DNA from 4 places in the Phosphitispora fastidiosa genome. Region 4 is predicted to be linked to each of the others. Evidence: riboswitches for the same ligand, from Rfam matches in the RefSeq annotation. Region 4 holds a riboswitch; each other region holds the start of a gene.
What was found. Region 4 has a riboswitch for cobalamin ahead of Ga0451573_RS09720 (energy-coupling factor ABC transporter permease). Riboswitches for the same ligand answer to the same signal wherever they lie in the genome.
Positions count from the first base shown of each region.

Region 1: linked by a shared signal. The riboswitch ahead of Ga0451573_RS03775 (energy-coupling factor ABC transporter permease) and the one ahead of Ga0451573_RS09720 (energy-coupling factor ABC transporter permease) in region 4 are both predicted to bind cobalamin.
Region 2: linked by a shared signal. The riboswitch ahead of Ga0451573_RS03700 (energy-coupling factor ABC transporter permease) and the one ahead of Ga0451573_RS09720 (energy-coupling factor ABC transporter permease) in region 4 are both predicted to bind cobalamin.
Region 3: linked by a shared signal. The riboswitch ahead of Ga0451573_RS03755 (S-layer homology domain-containing protein) and the one ahead of Ga0451573_RS09720 (energy-coupling factor ABC transporter permease) in region 4 are both predicted to bind cobalamin.

Region 1 is NZ_JAHHUL010000002.1:305,760-307,956, forward strand. Features, by position in the region: gene Ga0451573_RS03770 (PDGLE domain-containing protein) at 1-226, opposite strand, end outside; gene Ga0451573_RS03775 (energy-coupling factor ABC transporter permease) at 237-875, opposite strand; cobalamin riboswitch at 1,341-1,522, opposite strand; gene Ga0451573_RS03780 (spore coat protein) at 1,606-1,827, opposite strand; gene Ga0451573_RS03785 (hypothetical protein) at 1,861-2,076, opposite strand.
Region 2 is NZ_JAHHUL010000002.1:285,355-287,551, reverse strand. Features, by position in the region: gene Ga0451573_RS03705 (class I SAM-dependent methyltransferase) at 1-211, shown strand, start outside; cobalamin riboswitch at 258-438, shown strand; gene Ga0451573_RS03700 (energy-coupling factor ABC transporter permease) at 835-1,623, shown strand; gene Ga0451573_RS03695 (energy-coupling factor ABC transporter substrate-binding protein) at 1,680-1,916, shown strand; gene cbiQ (cobalt ECF transporter T component CbiQ) at 1,846-2,197, shown strand, end outside.
Region 3 is NZ_JAHHUL010000002.1:303,481-305,677, reverse strand. Features, by position in the region: gene Ga0451573_RS03765 (DUF3842 family protein) at 1-420, shown strand, start outside; gene Ga0451573_RS03760 (CooT family nickel-binding protein) at 413-604, shown strand; cobalamin riboswitch at 685-876, shown strand; cobalamin riboswitch at 989-1,180, shown strand; gene Ga0451573_RS03755 (S-layer homology domain-containing protein) at 1,314-2,197, shown strand, end outside.
Region 4 is NZ_JAHHUL010000009.1:30,021-32,217, reverse strand. Features, by position in the region: gene cbiQ (cobalt ECF transporter T component CbiQ) at 1-150, opposite strand, end outside; gene Ga0451573_RS09725 (hypothetical protein) at 143-436, opposite strand; gene Ga0451573_RS09720 (energy-coupling factor ABC transporter permease) at 417-1,124, opposite strand; cobalamin riboswitch at 1,291-1,472, opposite strand; gene Ga0451573_RS09715 (ATP-binding protein) at 1,542-2,197, opposite strand, start outside.

The DNA.
Region 1 (2,197 bases), on a different contig from region 4:
TACCGGCCACACCTGCAAGGCTGCCGGCAGTAGTCTCATTTTTCACTCCGGGCATAACATAATCAGGCATGGGGGATTTAACCACTTGTTTTCCTTCACTAAGGTGAAGGAACCCTTTATCTTCAGCTACCCGTTCCAGACCATCAGGACTTGTGGAAGCAAAGGGAGAGAGAAAAGCCGCAATAGCCAGGGACACTAAGAGAGCTAAAAAAACACCTTTTTTCATATATATCACCTCACGCCTTCTGTTTTTGAAAAACCAGCTCGGATTTAACCTGGGTAAGATAGGCCACCACAACTGATGTTATCAGACCTTCACCTACACCGATCAGCACATGCCAACCCAGCATGGCAGGGAGAGCAATATTTAGGGTAACATAGCCGGAAAACACAATCAGAAGGGTCCCAACCACCGATGCCGCAATTGTTGAACACCAGCCAGCCAAAAAAGTTGCTCCCAGCACTCTGATCCGATCAGTTGATTTCCCTGCAAAAAGCCGATACACCCACCAGCCTACCCAGGGCGCCACAATTCCCATCAGCAGAATATTTCCTCCCAGCGCTGTTAAGCCACCGTCCAGGAAAACCAGGCACTGGATTATCAGGACTGTTGTCATTATCAGGACAGCGCTCCACGGTCCCAGCAGTATTGCTGCCAAGGCCGCTCCCAAAAGGTGTCCCGAAGTCCCGCCGGCGATTGGAAAATTTACCATCTGGGCTGCAAAGATAAATGCAGCCATAACACTCATTTTGGGTATCTGCCGGTCATCAAAAACCTTTTTAGTCCTGGCCACAGCCACACCTACCAAAGGAGCGCTTACTGCCAGAGATGCAGCTATCATTTTTGTATCAAGGAAACCATCAGGAATATGCATGTAAGTCACCTCCACAAAATTAAAAAACCACAAACACGGGATTGCTTCAGCAAACCTCCCGACCTTCGTGGCCTGATTGATAACTTATTATGTTTAAAATAAAACGCTGATATCTTATAATGTTTCTTTTGAACATCTTAAAATAATCATTTTAACATCTTACCATTAAACACAGTAACATGCATTCTGCATGCACGGACGACTTCTGCCGCCGGTAACTATATTATACTAAATTTATGTTTCTATAGCAATATGTATAATTCCTGCCGCATTCAGAAATTACCTCAAAAAAAAGTGGTAGAATACAGCTATTCTACCGGATTAGAGAATGGGTTTAACAATAACCTTCCTTAAGGAAGGAGATTGACTTAGCATTTTACCTGCACTAAAATTAAAATCCCCGCCACAGCGAGGATCGGTACTTTTTTGGTATAGTTTTAACATACCGTACCTTTCCTCGAAGGTCTCAGTGTCGTAATACAGGCAGGTCTCCTGACTCGTGAATTATCGTGGCTTGTACCTTCCCCGTTCCCGAAAAAACGAGTGGCATTTCACAAGACACTAATCACTTACAGTGGCGGGACCGCTCAGGACTTGCACCTGATTCCCTATTATCCCTGGTGGGCACCTGTATCAGCTATTGAATTTTTCACTTGTTAATTTTATCACATTCGATATACTCTGTCTACAGGATTTTATTAGGTTATGAAAATAGTCTGATTCCGCCTTATCAGCTAACCCCACCCATTTGGGCTACCAAATCTGCCACTTTTTCCTCACTTGCCAGAGAAAATGTGGCCATTTTTATAAATAAATCCCGGACAAAATCGTGGTGGACTTCCATGGCCATTGTTGTATAACAGGCAGCCGCATATGCGGAGTCTTTTTTATAATCATAAAGCATGTCCAGGTCTGTAAGTTCCCCCTGCCCAACCTCATACCTGTCTGTCATCTCATTTCTCCTTTCCGTTTACCCATAATTATTTTATACCAGCTTTGCCAGGCACTGTTTCAGGTCTTTTAATCCCGAGTGTAAAGCGTTTTCCTGCCCCTGAAAATACTTCTTTACTTTTATGTTATGTGCCTTTTCCTGGTACAGCTTTACCTTTCTGATTTCGAGTTCAACAGTCACAATTGCCTTACTGAGATAACCTTCATCCATGATGTTTTTCTTCATGTCCCTGTCAAGTAACAGACTCATTCGTTTCCCACCTTTTCGAATTTGGTTCCCCTACCCTAGCTACAGTTAGTATACTTAAAAATTCATTTGAATATCCGGAAAAAAGAGGTTAACCGTCTGCTCCGGCGTGGACGAGGTTTGA
Region 2 (2,197 bases), on a different contig from region 4:
TCCGGCGCTGAGGTTTTTTCATACACACTGGGTTAATGAAGAATCTGTGGAGGATACAGCTCAAAAACTGAAGGACTGGATTTCGGGATATACAGAGATAACTTCCGCGATATTACGCGAAATAAAGGCAGTAGTCGATTCTGAAGCCGTCGGCGGTGTAGTCAGGGAGGAAGTGGAAGCCACAGTAGGGATGATGGTCTGGAAAGTATAAGCAAAATTGTCTGGACAGTCCAGTTGCAGTCATGATACAATTATTAAAAGAATATAGATGAGCAAGTGATTCTGTTTGACAGAATTGAAAAGGGAAGCCGGTGAAAATCCGGCGCGGTCCCGCCACTGTAAGAGGGAGTCCTGCTGCAAATGCCACCGGGGAACCGGGAAGGCGCAGCTTGGGCAGTGATCTTGAGCCAGGAGACCTGCTTGCTTTAATCTTACCGCCGGTACCCACGATGAATGGGGAGGAAGACTACAGTATTAGTGTTTTTTATTCCTTCCACACAGTCGTGTTGAGGGAATTTTTAGTTTACCCGGTATGGGCTTTTAATAATTATATATTTGAGTAGGTGTTATACCCTGAGGGGTGTAACTTAATAAACACAAGGTTTAAACGCTTTTTGACCGCAGAACGGGTGTAAAAAGAGGTATTATACTTACTCCTGTGATGACAGCGGAAACAATCAGCGATGCCTATTCTGCCACACTGTCAATTTGTTCTGGGGAGGTGGTCAGTTTAGGCTTAGCCTAAAGCTAATCCCCGGTCACTGTCTTAATGACCGGGGTTTTTGTTTCAAATTATGGAGGTATATTAAATAAGAATTGAGGAGGTTAAATCAAATGAGGATGTTAAGTGAAATTATGAAAAGCTCTTTGAAAAAAATAAAACTGCCTGTTTTCATAATCCTGTATGCTGCTGCCCTTCTTCTGACCTTCCCGCAGAATGCCTTTGCCATGCATATCATGGAAGGCTTTCTGCCGGCGAGTTGGGCCGGTTTCTGGTTTGTGCTGACTATTCCTTTTCTGATCCTGGGACTGCGTTCAATTCAAAAAACCGTTACTGCTGCGCCCAGTGTTAAAATGCTGTTGGGTCTGGCGGGGGCCTACGCCTTTGTGTTATCGGCTTTGAAAATACCGTCGGTTACCGGAAGCTGTTCCCACCCTACGGGAGTAGGTTTGGGGGCGATAATGTTCGGCCCTTTGGCTATGGTGGTCCTGGGATGTGTTGTACTTATTTTTCAGGCCCTCCTTTTAGCTCATGGCGGTATAACCACCCTTGGTGCCAATACCTTTTCGATGGCGGTGGTCGGCCCCATAGCAGCATTTGTGATTTACCGGGTTCTTAAGAAAATCGGCGCCCCCGGTTGGCTGGCAGTGTTTCTGGCTGCTGCTGCCGGCAACATGCTTACATATATAACTACATCAGTTCAACTAGCCCTGGCGTTTCCTCTGCAGAGTGGGGGCTTTACCGCTGCCCTGGCAAAGTTCCTGGGCGTATTTGCGGTGACTCAGCTTCCTCTGGCCATAATGGAAGGAATTCTGACAGTAGTAGTTTTCAATGTGCTGACTACTTATAGCAGGCAGGAACTACTGGAATTATCTGTTATCACTGAGGAGGTGTCGCAGTGAGAAAAAATCTGATCCTAATTCTTTTGGTAGTGCTGCTGGCTGTTGTGCCATTGCTTATGAACCGCGGAGCCGAATTCGGGGGTGCCGATGGTCAGGCTGAAGAAGTGATTACCCAAATTAATCCTGATTATCAGCCATGGTTTTCATCCTTGTGGGAACCCCCCAGCGGTGAAATCGAGAGCCTTTTGTTTGCTCTTCAGGCAGCTTTGGGAGCCGGATTTATTGGGTATTACATCGGTTATGTCAGGGGAAGAAAAAAGGCGGAAGAAAAGGAAATACATGCTAAAAATTGACAGTTTTGCATATGCCAATAAGCTGCGGAAGGTACATCCGGCCGAAAAAGCTGCCTTTGCCCTGACGACTATGATTTTGTGCCTGATTTTTTCATCAGTGACAATATCATCAGTTATAATTTTACTTATGGCAGGTGTGACTGTCGGGCTTGCCGGGATTCCTGTTAAAACTTACCTCAGGCTGGTGTTCCTGCCCTTCTCCTTCCTGCTGGTTGGGGTGATGACAGTTGCTGTTTCGGTATCTGCGGGTGATACCGTGGTTGGTGCAAATGCAGCGGAGT
Region 3 (2,197 bases), on a different contig from region 4:
ATTGCGGTAATCGACGGACAGGGGGGAGGAATCGGAAGGGTTATTGTCGAAAGGCTCAGAAAAGACCTTCCTGAGGATACAGAGATAATTGCCCTGGGGACAAATGCCCTGGCTGCTGCCCAGATGATAAAGGCCGGGGCCAATGAAGGGGCCAGCGGTGAAGCGGCGGTTGTTTACAACTCCCCAAAAGCGGACCTGATAATGGGTACAATCAATATCATCATGCCAAATTCCATGCTTGGCGAATTTACGGCACCTATGGCTGAAGCTGTAGTCGGGAGCAGTGCGCAGAAAATATTACTTCCATTGACCCGAAGCAGTGTGAAAATAGTCAGGATTAGGGAAGAACCGCTGCCGCACTTGGTTGAGGCTGCGGTGCATGAAGTTAAGAAGATTTTGGAGGTGGGTACAGGTGTGTGAGGCAAATGCGTATATCTTAAAAGACGGTGTTGAGGAGCTGTTTCTGGAGAGTGTGGATAAAGTTGTTTCACGTGAAGATGGCATTCTGTTGGAAAACATTTTTGGGCAGCAAAAGCTGGTAAGGGCAAGGATTAAGGAAATGGCCCTGGTGAACCACAGAATTATCCTGGAGAAAACTGAGTAAACATCAAATACAAAATCTTCTGGACATGGCAGTCTTTGTCATGCTACAATAATTATATCAAAGCGGAATAACAAAAAAACTACAAAATAAGCAGAATAAGTGCCTTTGCCTCCACCAGGAGGAGGGCTTAAAAGGGAAGCCGGTGTGAGTCCGGCACGGTCCCGCCACTGTATGGGGGAGTCTCTCTGCAGAATGCCACTGGAAATTTTCCGGGAAGGCGCAGAGGGGCGGTGAACCTGAGTCAGGAGACCTGCTTGTTCTGAGATCACTGACCCACGACGGATGGGAGGGTTGGATTTTCGGTATGCCTGACATATAACTCTCTGCCATGGGTAGGGAGTTTCGTTCTTTCCTGCCACTGAACAGGCTAAACACACAAAAATCAAATAAATGTATTGAATGAGTGCCTCTGCCTCCACCAGGAGGAGGGCTTAAAAGGGAAGCCGGTGTGAGTCCGGCGCGGTCCCGCCACTGTATAGGGGAGCCTCTCTGCAGAATGCCACTGGAAATTTTCCGGGAAGGCGCAGAGGGGTGGTGAACCTGAGTCAGGAGACCTGCTTGTTCTAAGTTCACTGGACCCACGACAGATGGGGGGGTGGGGTATGAGAATACCTGATATTAATCTCTCCATAGATTTCTGGGGAGATTTTTTAGTTTGTCAGAGGACATTACTTTGGTTGAATACTAATTATTTAGGGGTTGAGACAGAATGAAAAAGCATAAGCTTAATAAAGGTTTTATCGGTTTGCTGATATTTATATTTCTTTTTGGCAGTATTGTTCCGGTAGGTTTAACTGAACCTGCTGCTGCCGAGGAAAGCACTGTTACTTATTCCGCTGATGAGTTAGCTGATAAAGCTGTTGAATTTATCAATGGGAAGTTTGTATCTGGAGAAGGTATTGATGGGTATACGGCTTACATACTGACAATTGCCGGAGAAGACCTTACAAGCGGGCAGTGGATCAGAGACGGTAAGAGCCTAAAACGCGAAATCCAAGATCTGACCGACTTGGTAGGTGATGATGTTAATTTGATATCCTATATTACAGCCACCCAGAACAATGACGGCAGCTTTGGACCATATGCCAATATGTATGGGACCAGAACAGCTCTGCAGGCTCTGGCTGTGACACGAGGCGACCTTGAGCCTGAATCCGCGGCTGCCATCAGGGTGAATGATGCCATAACCAATGCCGTTAACTATTTCAAGGCTCTGGGTTATCAAGACGGGGAACTGACTTATGAGGCCGCGGGGTGGGATTTTGATTATCGCTGTGTGGAAGCCCTTGTTGCAGCAGGTGAAGACATCTCTGAAGTGGGTGACTGGGTATATGACGGGCTGTCTTTAGGGGAAACAGTTATTAGCTCTGCAACCGCCGCTGCTGCCGACAGTGCGAACCTCAGTGCGGCAGATTTGGCCAAAGAACTCAGTGCCCTCTATGCCGCTGCTCCGGAATCGGCTGAAGTTATTGCTGATTTGGCTGACGCTATCAAGGGAAAGGCGGGTACGGTTTCCGGACAGGTTTACTTTGGCAGCAGTATTTACGATAATACGGTTGTCCTGACTGCTCTCGGCAGGACTGGCACCCTTTC
Region 4 (2,197 bases):
TATGAAGAGCGGCAGTTTAAAGCCCGGTAGACCGACAACTGCGGCAAGGGCTAAAACTGACACCAGTACCTTTACTCTGGCATCCATTCTGGTAAAGGTGTTATCTCTCTGGGCAAAAGCATCAACCATCAAGTAAGATTCCTTAACCATCGTTCTTCCCCGCCTTTGTAACAAATATTTTGTGCCACTGGTATCCCACCACTGCTCCGGCGGCAAACCCTCCGACTGCAAATAAAAACAGCCCCAGGTTGCCTTCTATGTTTACCAGTGGTTCCTTTGCGGACACACCGGTTACCTCCTCCATTTTACTATCAACAAGGTCATCTGTCCCCTGCCACTTTTCTCCGGCTGATACTGATAGTGGGAATAACAGGAGAAACATTATTGTCAGGACAGGAATCAAATTCCGCCGTATTTCATCTCTGATTCTCTGCATTTTGGCTTTCCCCCTCACCTGTCTCCTGAAGCACACCCAGTTTTTTGAGAATGTCAGGTCTGACTTTGGCTATGTATGTGACCATGCCTCCGGTAACCACTCCTTCCAGCAGCGCTAAGGGAAGTTGGGTCGGCATAAACAGGCCCAGAAATGTCAGGAAGGCCTTAAGCATTGACTGGTCATTAATTCCCGGCATTCCCAGAGCTAATTGGAATGAAGTGGTTGAATAAACTGCCAGGTCTCCGAAAACACCGGCCAAAAATGCCGCGATTCCCAGAGACAGCCCGGCTTTCCTGCCCAGCCAGAATACTCCGAAGCCGGTCAGGGATCCGACAACCCCCATGGAAAAGACATTGGCGCCAAGTGTGGATAACCCGCCATGGGCAAAAAACAGCGCCTGCAGGAGAAGGGCCACCACTGCCAGGACCATGCTGACAAAAGGACCGACCAGAATAGCAGCCACCGGTGTCCCAGCCGGATGGGATGAAGTGCCGGTAACAGGTACCGGAATTGGCAGCAGCGATATAAAGAACACGGCTGCACTGACCAGTCCCAGCAGTGGCTTATATGCCATTACCCTTTGAGTACGCCAGGTTATGTCATAAACCCCTTTGGCAACAAAGACTGATGCTGCCCCGTACCAGGCGACTGCCCATTTTCCGACCAGAAATCCATCCTGTATATGCATTATTTCATCTCCATTTTTTCATTAAATTGTTAGAACCGGCTTTACCTAACTTAATATACACAAATACATCCGTAAAAATTAAAAATCCCAGTCTGGGTAGACTGGGAAAAGTACTGTTAACTAAAGTACTGTTTCAATGTCCACCTGCCTTTCAATCGAAGGTATAACGGTGTACCTAAGATAGGCAGGTCTCCTGACTCCAGTTCATCGTCCCCCGCGCCTTCCCGGGCATGAGCCCAGTGGCATATATTGCGGGTTTCTCCCTGTTACAGTGGCGGGACCGTGCTGGATTTGCACCAGCTTCCCTTTTCAACCCTGTTACGGGTCACCTATCTGTTAAATTTAATCATATCTAATTTTATCTTATTATAACACCTTCAAATTATTCCTTCAAGGGTTGTTCAAATATTTCGTAAATTACTTTGCATTTCCTTCTTTCTCATGTCTCCTGACAATGCGTATATCTGTCTCTACCAACAACCGGTAGACCTTGCACATTTGTATTATTCTTGAAGTGGTCCTCTCACCGAGGTGTTCCTCCAGCTCAGCCAGATCCAGGTTTGTAGTCATGACGGTTGGCAGCCTGTTATTCATCCGGTAATTGAGAATCGAGTAAATCTTGTTGGCGGTCCAGTCAGTATAATTATGTGCCCCCATATCATCCAGTACCAGGACCTCAACTTTTCTGGCAGTATCCATCAAATCCTGCTCAGTGTACTCATAGGAGCGGTCAAAGGTAGCCCTGATCTGATCCAAGAGGTCAGGAACAACCACAAACAACACCTCTTTACCACAGTCCAGAAGGGCATTGGCTATGGCACAGGCCAGAAATGTTTTGCCGCCGCCCACCGGTCCGGTCAGCAGAATACCGTCGGGAACAATGTTTTCCTTAATATCCCGGGTAAACTTCTGAGCGGCCGCAAAAGCAGCAGCAGCATTATCGTAATAGGTTCTCCCATTAATGGAATCCCGATGGTTTTTAGAATAATACCTTGAACTGAACCGGCTGAAATTGTAGTCCCGCATTTCCTTACTCATCCTGGAATTCCTGAACTTAAGTCTTATGCTCCGGT